DNA from 3 places in the Carnobacterium inhibens subsp. inhibens DSM 13024 genome. Region 2 is predicted to be linked to each of the others. Evidence: predicted binding sites of a transcription regulator. Region 2 holds the regulator's gene; each other region holds the start of a gene.
The links. Region 2 encodes LexA, which represses DNA repair genes until DNA is damaged. Its sites were predicted from a motif close to CNAACANNTGTTNG; they were not measured.
Positions count from the first base shown of each region.

Region 1: a site for LexA is predicted at 3,819-3,832, ahead of BR65_RS00460 (glycoside hydrolase domain-containing protein). Genes of this name have one in related genera too.
Region 3: a site for LexA is predicted at 2,221-2,234, ahead of purD (phosphoribosylamine--glycine ligase). Genes of this name have one in related genera too.

Region 1 is NZ_JQIV01000003.1:22,167-27,320, reverse strand. Features, by position in the region: gene BR65_RS00470 (hypothetical protein) at 1-294, shown strand, start outside; gene BR65_RS00465 (YcxB family protein) at 623-1,141, shown strand; gene BR65_RS00460 (glycoside hydrolase domain-containing protein) at 1,415-3,604, opposite strand; gene BR65_RS00455 (hypothetical protein) at 3,860-4,141, shown strand; gene BR65_RS00450 (hypothetical protein) at 4,356-4,763, opposite strand; gene BR65_RS00445 (DUF134 domain-containing protein) at 4,760-5,131, opposite strand; gene BR65_RS00440 (LysM peptidoglycan-binding domain-containing protein) at 5,115-5,154, opposite strand, start outside.
Region 2 is NZ_JQIV01000006.1:296,300-301,453, reverse strand. Features, by position in the region: gene BR65_RS02640 (YneF family protein) at 1-128, opposite strand, end outside; gene tkt (transketolase) at 290-2,293, opposite strand; gene BR65_RS02630 (DUF896 family protein) at 2,428-2,667, opposite strand; gene lexA (transcriptional repressor LexA) at 2,831-3,454, shown strand; gene BR65_RS02620 (ribonuclease HII) at 3,501-4,262, opposite strand; gene ylqF (ribosome biogenesis GTPase YlqF) at 4,277-5,140, opposite strand.
Region 3 is NZ_JQIV01000006.1:1,541,012-1,546,165, reverse strand. Features, by position in the region: gene purN (phosphoribosylglycinamide formyltransferase) at 1-554, shown strand, start outside; gene purH (bifunctional phosphoribosylaminoimidazolecarboxamide formyltransferase/IMP cyclohydrolase) at 575-2,116, shown strand; gene purD (phosphoribosylamine--glycine ligase) at 2,408-3,679, shown strand; gene BR65_RS08505 (YtxH domain-containing protein) at 3,869-4,417, shown strand; gene BR65_RS08500 (NCS2 family permease) at 4,859-5,154, shown strand, end outside.

The sequences.
Region 1 (5,154 bases), on a different contig from region 2:
ATCGAAAATTATTCATCTATTTGTACAAAATATGCTTCAAAAAAACACAGAGGTTTACCACGTGGTTTCCAAAATGGAGTAGTTTCTTTTAATGTATTGATATCAGAAACTGTTACAGACGCAGCAATAGACTTTGTTCTTTCAAGACCTAAAAAACATTTTTCTTTATTTGAAATGCCAATTATTTATGATATAAGTCGCAGTAAATTATATTATTACAAGGGTACACCAATTTGGGGTTCGATGTATCAAAATTATTTAAGAAGTTATATTGAAGATCATTTTAATGTGTGAACTATATTAATCATCCCTGTCAAAAAACGTTAAAAAATTGAATGCTAAATAGGGAGAATTGAACCAAAAATATTACCAAAAGTAACTATTTTTGTAGAACATCACTTGGAATTGAAGAGAGCAATGCACCACAGACTATTACATTTATTTTATCCATAAACCAATATGCATTCCTCTACACAAATATACAATATAACTTTATAAACATAATATAATGTACATGGTCAACAAAAACCCGATTTAACTTAGTATTAACTCAATCAAATATAGTAATATTGTAATTACAGGAAACTATATTTCACAATAGTTTTTTAAACAGGAGGTATGTATGAATAAAAATAATGATGTTCTAATTAAATTTTCTTTAACAGAAAAAGATTATTCTCGTATTTTCTTATATATGAGAATAAAATATGCTATAAAAATTTTAATTAGCGGTTTTTTAATATTAATGATCTATTTATTTACTTTAACGGATCTTTCGTTGCTAACGAATTTTATTATTTCTGCATTATGTGTCCTTTTAATTGTTGTTCCACTCTCTTATTTTGCTGTAATTTATAAAGCAAAAAAAGAATTTAGAAGTAACTATGGTTTAAGAGAAGAACTTACTGTTGAAGCAAATGATTTAGGACTTAATTTAATTGCTTCGAATGAGCATAGTCATCGTGACTGGGAACATATTTACTCAGTTCGAGAAATCAGACATGATTTTATTGTTTATTTTTCTGAATCTCTAGCATTTTCTTTACCTAAGTGCTACTTTAATTCTAAAGAAGATATTTATCGGTTCAAGGAATTAATATCAAAATATTTAAATCCTGATAGAATACATTTAAAAAAATAAATAATTTTATCTGAAAATATTCCTTATTTTAATGAGTGTTCTTTTTCAATACTCTTAGTTTAATTAATTATCAAAAGAATTACTTGTTTTAAATCAATATGTATAATAGTATATTGATTTCTTTTTAATTATAAAATTTAAAGGAGCTAGGATAAATTCCTAGCTCCTCTCATATATCCACATCTTTATTTTATAAGTATTCTAAAATAAAGGTGTGGATATTACTTTATAAATAAATTAAAAACGTAATTTTTATTATATGTTTATTTAAAATTAATTACTCAATAATCTCGATATAACTACTCCACCAGTACTAATAACAATTGGAGTTGACGTACCACCTGTGCTTGCTATAGTAAACAGCATAGAAGCTAAAATAAGCACTACACCTACACTAGTAACAACGTTACCGAATGTTGCATCTTGTCGAACTAAATATGGTTCTACTACCTCTACAGGAACAACATTTGGATTAATAGGATCATCGGGATTTCTTAAAGTTAAGGTGAATATTATTTTTGGAGTAGTGACTAGCCCGCTTGTCAAAGTTACAGCTTTTGAAATTTCGTAGTTATATTCTACTTCTAAATCTGAGGATAAAGTTATATACGTTGATATAAAACCATTGTTAATATTTGAAGCAAAACTATAAATTAATTTATTTGTATCAATATCTAATTCTAATTCGCTGGCAATAGATTCTCCCGATGTTAATGTAGTTAACAATGATGTAGTTATTTTAGGTTTTCCTTCTGATATAACAATACTATTTAATGAATTACTTTCCCCAATATCAGTATCTAATGAAGCTTTATATTCTAATTTATAGTATCGATCATTAACTATAATGTGGGGTTCACTATCCATTTCTACACGATAATTGGAAATTTCGCTAAATGGGAAGATACCTGCAGCTACAGTTCTCAACTCTTGTTCGATTATAGATTCATCTGTTTTTATAACCTTATTAACTCCGTTATCTCTGCCTGATTTAATGTTATTATCAATTTCAATTTTACCTTCTCCACTACCTAGACTAATAGTCGAAATTTGATCAAATGCCCAATTTTCTGGCAATGCAAAACCTAAATTACCACTAAATCCTGTTGACATGTCACTAACAAAACTAGTTACAGCATACCCTGCCTTAGATACCCTAGAGCAAGCATTACGCGTGCCATAAATACCAATTTTATAAGAACCAAGTGTTTGCATAGTCGAATAAATCGCTTGAAAATGGGGTAATATTTTACTACTAATTTCATCATCAGTTGAATCATAATCTACAGCAAAATAGATAATAGTTCCCTCTTCAAATCCATAACTTTTTGCTGCTGTGTAAGCCATCTTAGCATCTTCACTACCTTGTGTAGCATTAAAATAGGTTGCAGATCCTCCATACGTTTGATAAATAGGAAATACTGTTAATCCTGCGTTAAAAATTGTTGCAAGTTCTCCAGATTGAATTTTTTTATTCAATAGTGTTCCCTTAACATTTGTTAAATAACGGCCAACTGTTTCATATCCTGCATTAACAAGTGTTTGTGCTCTAGCCGGAGTGATTTCTGTAACACAATCTAATGCTGTTCCCTTTCTATTTGGGTCACCAGTACTAACAAGAAGAGAAGACCACGATTGTGCACCAACAATTCCATCACCCATAAGACCAGAGAAAGTTTGAAACGCACTAACTTTTTCTTTAGTACCATTTCCAAAAATACCATCAAAATCAACTTCAAAATTGTTGAAAATTAACGCTGCTTGTAACAAGTGAACAAACTGAGTCGTCCCATCTTGACTGCCTACCTGTAAAGTTGGCAAATTATTTTTTGTTGTAGGTCCAAAATTACCATTTGCTACACTATCCGATAAACCTTCTTCATATTGAATAGCATAAATTAAAGCTTGTTGCGTTCCTCTAGAGTACACTCCATCAGCTGGTTGAATATAAAAGTTTTTCCGATTAATATATCGTTTGTTTAACCATTGTTGAATTGTTCTAATTTTTTCAGTACCACCATAGTTTTCTAATGTAACATATGCATCCATTGTTAAAAGTGCCTTAAAAACTTTTGGTGTTACTTTTCCATCTTCTGATAATCCCATATTACCTTTCATTTTTGAAATTGCAGATTCAGTCTCTGGTCCAAAAGTCCCGCTAATAGACCCCGGACTATATCCCTTAGAAAATAATGCACTTTGAATAATCTTAACAATATTAGTGTTCTTATCATTCACTCCCATACTAATAGTATTGTATTGGCGTTCTAGTTCTGATAATGTCCCAGATCCAAAATTATTGGATGTAGCAGTAATTCCTAATTCTAATTGTAATGCTTTTGTTAGAGCATACATCGTTGACCATCCAGTAATTCCATCCTCATTTACTGTAGTATAACCAGATCTACCTGAATAGGTCTTATTTACCCATACTTGTGCTGCCTTAACCGCTTCATCTGCCATTACTAATTCCTCCTATTTTTTATTAATTCTATTTCTAAATTCTTTAGTTCCTGTTCTTCTAGTATTAATTGACGTTTATCATCCGTCATCTATTAATTAGGCTGAGGGTACTGTTGACAAGTTTTATTTACAATCTATTTAATTAATTAAAATAGATTGTAAATAAAAGGATAACTTGTTGACTTGTTTTCGACAGCCTGTTATGATTTAAACAAGAACAAACGTTCGTACGAGTAGTGAAAGGAGTTTAATCTTATGGAAAATATCGACCCAGCTTTTTGCTCTACAAATTCTCAAATCATTAGTGAGCTTTATGCTGTCTTATTAGCAAAAGAAACCGTAACCAAATTATATATATCAGGTCTTATTGATAAATTCAGCGCTGATTTCACTCTGTGGTCCCTTGAAGAAGAAATATCTGAGTATATTGGGATACTATATGAAAAACAGGATATGGATTCCGTCAATAAATATGGCGAGGTACTCTATTCTAAAGCAAAAACCGAGTGTGAAGTTCGATGGAAATCCGCTTTATAAAGCGGATTTCTTTTTTTAGTATTTTAAAATTACTGACTACTCTGTATTAATGGACTTCATCAGACTAATTAAGTAAAGTTATAAAAAAACTTCAAATTTTTTAGTTAAAATATCTGTAGGTTGGTTATATATTATGGTTTAAATTATTCTACAAACAAAAATGCCATTAGCTTATATGATATGAGCTAATGGCATTTTTAAATAGTTTGATATTTTATTTTGCAATGGAATTTTTTTTACTACTTAAATAACTTAAAGTTGTGTAAGTATCGGGAATATTTTCATTTGCCATCTCACGACGGTAACGCGCCCTAAGCTGTCTCTTCGTCATAATAGGATACTCCTCTCTAGTTACTTTGTCTGGATGTGTATTCTTTAAGTTTTCTAACAGTAACCAATTAGCTAGCCGTTGAATTTGATTACCTTTAGGAACTTCTCCAAATTTTATAATATACGTATCCATCAACCAATTAATAACGAAAATTCTCTCTTTAATAGTCAAAATTTCTCCTGATTTTTTTTCCATCTTCAAAATTTTAGTAATTTCATTATCTAATTGGTCTGGAGAAGTAATAACATAACTTATATTAATGGCTCTTTTATTTTCAATTAGTAAGTTCATATTGTATCTTCCTTTCTTATATTCTTCATTTGTATTTTATAAGACTCAGAAATTTTAGTTGTACTAGAATGAATTAACTGTTGTACAGCTTGCTTAGAACAATTCATTTCTTCACTCGCTTCTCTTTGATTAAGTCCTTTATAAAAAACCAAATAAAGGGCTTCATATTGTTTTGTTGTTATTATTACTTTAGAAAAAATTTCATTGAAATCTGACATAAGTATTACGGCATCCATATCTCCCTTATCTAACGCAGCCGTATGAAAGTAATGGTAATTGGCAAGAAAACTAGCCACTCCCTTCGCCGTCATAAAAGGTGTATCAAAAATAGTATTATCCTCGTTACTTCTTTTATTTAATTCTAGCATTAGTATCACTTCCCGCGTATATA
Region 2 (5,154 bases):
ATATTTTCATCAACTGGCGGATTTTTTTTGAAATAATCCATCATGTACTTTCTAGCAAGAAAGAAACCAGCGACTGCTCCACCAACTAAAGCTAAAATAATTAAAAAGATAGCAAGACCTAAATTCATTTTGATTCACTCCTTTCAAACCTCTCAAGTCTTAATTGTACTAAACTCTAGACAAAAAATAAACTAAAATTCTATTTCTTAAGCTAAAAAAAAGATCTTTACTAAATAATAGCAAAAAGAAAGCCATGTAAGTGATAGAAATCAACTTACATGGCTGAATTTTATAAGTTGTTATATGTTTTTACAACATTTTCTACTGTAAAGCCATAATTTTCAATAACCGTTGCTCCTGGCGCACTAGCACCATATTTGTCGATACCGATTGTAGCACCATCTAAACCAACATAACGTTCCCATCCAAAAGTAGCACCCATTTCAATAGATACGCGTTTGCGGACATCTTTAGGTAATACACTTTCTTTGTAGGCTGCATCTTGTTTGTCGAACAAATCAAAACTTGGAACAGAAACGACTGAAACATCGTGTCCATTTTCTTTCAAATCTTTTTGAGCTTCAATAGCTAAAGCAACTTCAGAACCAGATGCTAACAGAATTCCTTCAGGTTTTTCACCTTCTTGAGCTGAAATAACGTAAGCTCCTTTAGCAACGTTTGTACGAGCGCCTTCTTTTGTACCTGGCAAAACTGGTAAGTTTTGACGTGATAAAACTAACATTGTAGGATGATCTGTTGAAGTCAATGCTAATTCCCAAGCAGCCGAAACTTCATTCCCATCTGCAGGACGGATCAATGATAAGTTAGGCATGCCACGTAAACTAGATAATTGTTCAACTGGTTCGTGAGTTGGACCATCTTCTCCAACCGCAACAGAATCATGCGTGAACACATACGTTACTGGAAGTTTAGAAATAGCAGCTAAACGAACTGCAGCACGTAAGTAATCAGTAAAGACGAAGAAAGTACCACCATATACTCTAGAACCGCCATGCAAGGCAATCCCGTTCATAGCAGCTGTCATCCCAAATTCACGAACTCCAAACCATATATTTCTTCCCTCATATTGACCAGCTTGGAAATCTTTTACATCTGAGATCATTGTGTTATTAGATGAAGACAAGTCAGCAGAACCGCCCCAGAAATAAGGAACTTTTTTTGCAATAGCATTTAGAGCTTGACTACCTGTAACACGAGAAGCTAATGCGTTATCTTCAACATCATAAGTTGGCAATTCTGCATCCCAATCTGCTGGTAATTCATTGCTTAATGACATTTCAAGTTGTTCAGCTAATTCTGGATACTCAGCACGGTAAGCTTCAAATGCTGCTTTCCACTCTTCTTCAGCTTTAGCGCCTTTATCTACCATTGTTTCTTTGAACCGATCAGCTACTTCAGTAGGGACAAAGAAGTCTTCGCCTTCCCATCCGTAAGCTTTTTTAGCTGCTTCGATTCCTTCTGCCCCAAGTGGTGCACCATGGACTTTATGTGTTCCTGCATTAGGAGCACCAAATCCGATAACAGTTTTCACTTCAATTAGAGAAGGTTTTTTTGTTTCAGATTTTGCAGTTTCAATTGCTGCATTAATTTCATTTAAGTCATTTCCATCTTTTACAAGAATATGTTGCCATCCGTAAGCTTCAAAACGTTTGCCAACATTTTCAGTAAATGCTTTAGATGTAGGACCATCTAATGAAATATCATTTGAATCATAAAGAACAACTAATTTTCCAAGTTCCAAGTGAGCAGCTAAACTTGCAGCTTCAGCTGAAACACCTTCCATTAAGTCGCCATCCCCACATAGAGCATACGTATGATGATCAATAATTGTATGTTTTTCTTTATTGTAAACAGCCGCTAAATGAGCTTCTGCCATAGCCATACCTACACCGTTTGCAATCCCTTGTCCTAAAGGACCAGTAGTTGCTTCTACTCCATCAGTATGGTTAACTTCTGGATGTCCTGGTGTTTTACTATCCCATTGACGGAATTGTTTTAAATCGTCGATTTTAACGTCATATCCAGCTAAATGCAACAAGCTGTATAATAACATTGAACCGTGTCCAGCTGATAAGACAAAACGGTCACGGTCAAACCATTTTGAGTTTTTTGGATTTACTTTTAATTGTTTAGTCCACAATGCGTAAGCCATTGGAGCAGCCCCCATAGGTAAACCTGGGTGTCCAGAGTTGGCTTTTTGTATACCATCCATACTTAGTGTTCTAATTGTATTTACTGCTAACTGGTCTGTGTTATCAAACAAAAAAATCATCCTTTCAATTTTAACTCTCTAATAGGTACTCTATTAGTTTACTATTATTTCACTTCAAGTGCAACGCTTTCACGATCGTAATGTTACTAAATGGGAGAATCTTACATTTATCACATCCATGCACAATCGAGCTGTTATCTGCCATGAAGACCTTTGTCTTTTTGAATATCTTTCAATTTATCAGGTGTAACATCGTTGCCTTTTTCATCTACTACCTTTACACCTTCAATTGTGTTTCTCATGCCGCCTCTAAATGCTTGGATATAGGCATCTCTTAATTTTTTTTGTTCCACTTGTTCTTGAAGTGTCAATCCCTTGCTTTTTGATTTTTTTGCTAAAACATTAATTCTGTCTATTTGTTCTTTAGGTAACATCTAATCACTCCACCATTATTTTTATTTCTTGTTCAACTATAACAAACTTTTTTGAAAAAAACACCTTTTAATGCTGTTCATCTACGAACGTTTGTTTGATTTGTTGTGTCGTATATGGTAATCTTAATGTGATAAAAATATAAGAAATGAGGTGTTTATATATATGAGTAAAAATCCTGAATCTAGGCAAGTTGAAGTTCTTCAATATATATATGATCAAGTTAAATTAAAAGGTTATCCACCAACAGTGCGAGAAATCGGAACGGCTGTTTCTTTATCATCTACATCAACAGTCCATGGCCATCTTTCTCGTTTAGAAAAAAATGGTTTTATCCAACGTGATCCAAGTAAACCAAGAGCAATCGAAATGACAACACTAGGATTATCAAAATTGGGAATTGCTTTAGATAAAATTCCACTATTAGGAACCGTTACGGCTGGTGAGCCTATCTTAGCAGTAGAAGAAGCTACAGATTATTTTCCGCTTCCTCCTAATTTAAAATTCGAAAATGATTCTCTCTTTATGTTAACGATACGTGGAGAAAGCATGATCAATGCAGGTATTTTTGACGGTGACGATGTGATTATTCGCAAACAAGGAACAGCGAATAATGGTGATATCGTTATTGCCATGACGGTAGATGATGAAGCTACTTGCAAAAGGTTCTACAAAGAAGAAGACCATTATCGATTACAACCTGAAAATGATACTATGAGCCCTATTCTATTAAATGAAGTAACTATTTTGGGTAAAGTTGTCGGTTTATACCGCAGTCATATTCAATAAAAGTAAAAAAATAACTTGGAACAGCTCCAAGTTATTTTTTTACTTTTTAATTTAATAAATTCTTTACAGGAGCAAATGTTTTGCGGTGAATTGGGCAGACCCCATATTTTTCTAAACCTTCTAAATGAACTTTCGTTCCATAACCTGCATTTTTAGAAAAACCATAACCTGGATACAAATCATCATAATCACTCATCATTCTATCTCTCGTTACTTTAGCAATAATACTGGCTGCCGCGATAGATAAACTTTTCGCATCTCCTTTGATAAAACTTTCTTGAGGGATACTAACCGGTAAATGCATCGCATCAATGACTAATTGTTCTGGTTGTTGAGATAATTGTTGAATGGCTTCGATCATTGCTAATTTTGTCGCTTGATAAATATTAACTTCATCAATAACTTGATGATCTTTTACACCGATACCAATTGCTATTGCAGATTCTTGGATCTGATCAAATAAAAAATCTCTTTTCTCACTAGATAACTGTTTAGAATCATTGATTCCCAAGACATTAAAATCTTCTGGTAAAATAACAGCAGCAGCAACGACCGGTCCAGCTAAAGGCCCTCTTCCAACTTCATCAATCCCAGCAATATACTGAGTTCCTTTTTCCCAAAAGAATCGCTCGATTTGGAGCATTTCTTGCTGCTTATCAAGAATCATTTGTTGCTTCTTCAAACGGTTTTCCCAAGATTTATATGCCGTTAAAGCCCCTTTACGAGAATCATTTTTTATCAAAACTAAACGTTCATCCCCAGGATCAATTATGGTAGCTAACAATTCTTTAATAGCGGTAATTGTCATTGGCTTTTCCACTTTTAATTCTCCTGTCCTTCTGGTAAAGAAACAGGAGCTATATCTAGTGTGTATTTCCCCATTTTACCACTTCTTATATCATGAATGATCAATTCAGATGCACGAGTATAATCATCTCTAAACCCTTTACGCTCGCCGATCAACATAAGTAATTCAGGCGTTTCAAGATTCAATTCTTCTTCCGTTAATTGATACCGTTTAGCAATTGCTTTAGGGTTGCGAGTCTTCATTACTTCTAATCCATACATCGCAATATCATCTAACTGTAAAATAGTATCCTTAATTGCACCTGTCAAAGCTAATTTTTTACCAACATCAGGATCTTCAAATTTTGGCCAAAGTATGCCCGGAGTATCTAATAACTCCAGTTCTTTCCCTAATTTCAACCATTGTTGAGCTTTCGTAACACCAGGCTTATTACCTGTCATTGCAACGTTTTTCTTGATAAAACGATTGATTAAAGTAGATTTCCCAACGTTTGGAATCCCAATACTCATGGCTCTGATGGCACGAGGTTTGATTCCTTTAGAAGCACGTCGATCAAATTTGGGTTTCAAAATCTCTTTTGCCTTTTCCATCAATTGCTTCATGCCTTTTCCTTCTTGTGCAATAATCGGCACTGCCGCAATTCCTTGATTATTAAAATAAGCTACCCATTTCTTTGTTTCTATAGGATCGGCCAAATCACTTTTATTTAAAATTATAATTCTTGGTTTTTCTCCAATGATTTCATCTAAGATAGGATTGCGGCTTGATAATGGAAGTCTTGCGTCTACTAGTTCAAAAACAATATCGACTAGTTTTATTTTTTCTGTGACTTGGCGTCTTGCTTTTGCCATATGTCCTGGGAACCATTGAATGGTCATAGTTATTTCACCTT
Region 3 (5,154 bases), 1.2 Mb from region 2:
GTTCTAATTTCCAAGCGATAGCAGAGGCAATCGCCTCCAAACAAGTCGATGCAATCCTTTGCTTCCTGTTTTGCGACAATCCGAAAGCCTCTGTCATAGAGCGTGCAAAAAAAATGGGTATCCCTTTTACAGTCTTCAGTCCGAAAAACTATGAGAATCGAGCAGCCTATGAGTCAGAACTATTGAAGCAGCTTGAACTAAACGCGGTGGATTTAATTGTATTGGCAGGATACATGAGAATTATTGGGCCGACATTGCTAACGGCGTATGCAAATCGTATCTTGAATATCCATCCTTCTTTATTGCCATATTATCCTGGTAAAAGCAGCATTCAAGACGCATTTGAAGCAAACGAAAAGGAAACTGGTGTGACGGTGCACGTTGTTGATGCAGGGGTAGACACTGGACCAATTATCGCACAAGAGAAGGTGGCTATTTTACCTGAAGATACACTAGACTCTCTGGAGACCAGAATACATCAAGTAGAGCACCGTCTTTTTCCGCAGGTCATTCAAAAAGTGATTAAAAATAAAACCATTAAAAAGAGTGAATAAAAATTGAGGAGTGGCGTAGAGTGACAAGAGCATTGATTAGCGTTTCAGATAAGGCAGGTATTGTACCATTCGCACAAGCATTAGTGGCAAAAGGCATCGAAATTATTTCAACTGGTGGAACCAAAAAGGCATTAGAAGATGCAGGTGTCCCGACCGTTTCTGTCGAAGACGTGACTGGATTTCCAGAAATGATGGATGGTCGTGTCAAAACCTTGCATCCACTTATTCATGGTGGTTTATTGGGGAGACGTGATCTACCTGAACACATGTCGGCAATGGAAAAACACAACATCATACCGATTGATTTTGTGGTGGTAAACCTTTACCCATTTAAAGAAACGATCAGCAAAAAGGATGTTACTTTAGAAGAAGCCATTGAAAATATTGATATTGGCGGCCCTAGTATGTTGCGTAGTGCGGCTAAGAATTATGCAAGTGTGACCGTTTTAACGGATCCAGCTGATTATAGTAAAGTCCTCGATGAGCTGGAAGAAAAAGGAGCAACAACGATTAAAACACGTCAAGCTTTAGCTGCAAAAGTCTTCCGGCACACTGCGAGCTATGACGCATTGATTGCGCAATATTTGTCCACTAGTGTTGGCGAAGAAGAACCTGAAAAATTAACGTTGACCTATGATTTGAAACAAAAACTACGGTATGGTGAAAATGGACATCAAGTCGCTAATTTCTATCAAGAGTCGCTGATTGTACCCTTCTCGATTGCAAATGCTATTCAATTACATGGAAAAGAATTATCGTACAATAACATTAAAGATGCGGACGCTGCTATTCGTATGATACGTGAATTTGATGAACCGGCAGTGGTTGCTGTCAAGCATATGAATCCATGTGGAGTGGGCATTGCTGAAACGATTGAAGAGGCTTTTGATCGCTGTTACGCAGCGGATCCAGTCTCAATCTTTGGAGGAATCGTAGTTGCCAACCGCCAATTGGATAATGTGACAGCAGAAAAACTGAACAGTATGTTCTTAGAAATCGTTCTTGCGCCAAGTTATACAAAAGAAGCGTTAGATACGCTATCGAAGAAAAAAAATATCCGTATCATGACCTTGGATTTCTCAACTGCAAAAGTAGGCGGCAAAGAAGTTGTTTCTGTATTGGGCGGTATATTGGAACAAACACAAGATATCAGTACTGAAGATACAGCGGTTAACTGGGAAGTACTGACAGACCGTAAACCAACCGAAGATGAAATGAATGCTATGGACTTTGCATGGAAAATAGTTAAGCACGTAAAGAGCAATGCTATCGTGCTGGCAAATAGCAAACAGAGCGTTGGAATTGGGGCCGGTCAAATGAACCGTATTGGAGCCGTTAAGATCGCGATCGAGCAGGCTGAAGCGAGTAGCGCCATAGAAGATGCTGTATTGGCTAGCGATGCTTTCTTTCCTATGAATGATAGTGTGGAATACGCAGCACAACATGGTATTAGGGCGATCATACAGCCAGGTGGGAGTATCAAAGATAAAGAGTCTATTGAAATGGCGAATAAATATGGAATGACTATGCTAAAAACTAATGTACGTCATTTTAGACATTAAGAAATAGACTAGAATGCAACACAGTACTGAACAAATCCAAAATACAGCAAAAACTAACTAGGAAGTGTTTTAAAACTATCTTATTAAGCAGCGAGTAGCTACAACGAGCGCTAGTTCGATTAACTAAAAGTTGATATTCATTTGAGTAACTACAATAAGCGCTAGTTTGATTAACTGAAAGTCGATATTTACTGTAGTTATCCTACCTTTCTCAGCTAGCCCAAAAATCAGAATAGTTATTAGCTTTCAAACATATCCTAATTCAATAAAAAAAATTGGAGGATTTCGTAGATGAAACTTCTTGTTATCGGCAGTGGTGGCCGTGAGCATGCCATCGCAAAAAAATTCACAGAAAGCTCATTAGTTGAAACTGTTTATTGTGCTAAAGGGAATATTGGGATGGAAAATGATGGCATCCAATTGGTTGATATTGCAGTAAATGATCATCAAGCGTTGATTCATTTTGCGAAATCAGAAAAAATTACTTGGACGTTTATTGGACCGGAAATAGCTCTATTTGAAGGATTAGTAGATGCTTTCGATAGTGCTGGATTAAAGGTTTTTGGACCAAGCAAAAAAGCAGCAGACTTAGAATGTTCAAAACAATTTGCAAAAGAATTGATGGAAAAATATGCAATTCCAACCGCAACGTATGAAATATTTGAAGATCATGATGCCGCTTTAGCATACGTGGAAAACCATGGCGTACCAATTGTCATCAAAGCAGATGGTTTAGCAGCTGGAAAAGGGGTAGTCGTTGCGATGACTCTAAGGGAAGCTGCGACTGCGTTAAGTGAGATGTTAGTGAAAGGGAAGTACGCAGCGGGCAAACCCAAGGTGGTTATTGAAGAATACCTCGAAGGTGAAGAATTTTCTTTGTTTGCTCTTGTAAATGGAACGAACTATTATTATGCCGGTGTTGCCCAAGATCATAAACGGGCCTATGATGGGGATAAAGGACCGAATACGGGTGGTATGGGCGCTTATTCTCCAGTACCGCAAGTTTCTGAAGCGGTGATTCAAGAAGTTTTGGAGACGGTCATAAAACCAACTGTGAATGCAATGGTTGCTGAATCACGTCCTTTCAAAGGGGTCATTTACGCTGGATTGATGATGACAAAAAATGGTCTGAGGGTCATCGAATTTAATGCTCGTTTTGGTGATCCCGAAACCCAAGTTATTTTGAACCAGCTAGATTCTGATTTGGCACAAGTGATTGATGATATCTTAAATGAAAAAGATCCAGTTATTAAAATGCACACGGACCGCTATACACTAGGTGTTGTTGTTGCAGCTGAAGGTTACCCAGAAAATACGATAAAAGATATTCCGTTACCACAGATGACTACCGCAAATTTAGGTTGTACCATTTATACTGCGGGTATGAAGAAAGAGAAAAGCAGTCTTATTTCTGATGGAGGGCGTATTTTATTTGTTGCAGCACAAGGTTCAACGTTACAAGAAGCCCAAGACAAGGCTTACCACTACTTAACGAATAATCCGATAGCGCATACGTTCTATCGTTTTGATATCGGAGAAAAAGCCATCCAGTTTACAAAATAAGAGTACTGAGGGGGAAAAGATGCAGTTTCTGAAGTAGTTGGAAGGAATAGTTTTATTGTAATTTTCTTTTATTTTTAATGCCTTTTGTTTTGGACAATGCCTTTTGTGTTATATGATGTTTATAGAGATATCTATACGGTAGGCAGATGGCAAAATAGAAGAACAAAAATTGAAAGGAGCACGAATAAAATGAAAAAATCAAAATTAATCAATATGGGTAAAGATCATGCACATGACGCATTTGACATGGCCAAAGATTATCTTCCATCGACACATCAGTTAGCTAAAGCGAAGATGAAGACAGATAAGAGACTGGTTAAGGGAGTCACTAAAGCGATACCCAAAAAAGTAAAACGAATGGAATTAGCAAAATTAATTATTTTACCTATAGCAGGTGCGTTAGCGGGATTATTGTTTGCACCTAAATCTGGGAAAGAATTACGAACAGATATAAAAGGTAAAATCACTGATGCAAAAGACACTGGCATGGAAAAAGGGAAAGAATGGAAAGAAAAGGGCGTAGAAAAAGCTCAAGACATGAAAGAGAACCACATGGAGAAGACGGATATAGAACATAAAGGTGCTCCTTCCGATGAACCAGAATCAGCGCATGGAAATGTTCATGGTACGCCGGCGGAACCAACTGAAGATCAAACTATTCCAGCTGATAAATTGGATGAAACATTAGATGATCTAGGCTATGATTCTGAAAAAGAATTAGTAGAAGAAGAAAAATAATTAAATCAAAATAGACCACCCTTTTCTGTCATATGATGATGACAAATAAGGGTGGTTCTTTTTTTAGAAAACTCGTGGTATAAAAAAACGATAAAAAATATCCCGTTACCGCAGATGAGACTATAGAAGGTTCAGATTGCACCAGTTATCATGCGAGAGCATGAAGAAAAGGAAACAGTCTCATTCCTGATGGTGAGCGTATTTTATTTGTTGCAGCATAAGGTTCAAGGCTCTTTCCACTATTTGGAAGGTGCCTTTTTTGTAATTTCTCAATTGAAATACTTATATATATATTGGAAGTTCTTAGAGATATTTATATTTGTAAAATGCTACTGAAATTAGTTTCTTTAGATAAATTATTGTAATAATCGTATTAAAGTCGTATAATTAAACTTGTATTAATAAAATTGTTCGTATATAGAATAAGGAGTTGTATTATTGATGATTCAAAAGTTTTTTGATTTAAGTAATAAAAATACTACTGTACGAAAAGAAATGCTGGCTGGTTTGACCACTTTCATGACAATGGCTTATGTGCTAGTTGTTCAACCTAGTGCAATGGTCGGGTTCGGTCCTGAGCAGTCATTTACAGATATCAATGGTTTAGTTATTTCTAAAGCTTCAATTTTAATTATGACCGCACTTATTTCTGGTTTGATTACATTAATCATGGCACTGTACGCAAATGTACCATTTGCCTTATCGACTGGTATGGGAACAAACTTCTTGTTCAGTGG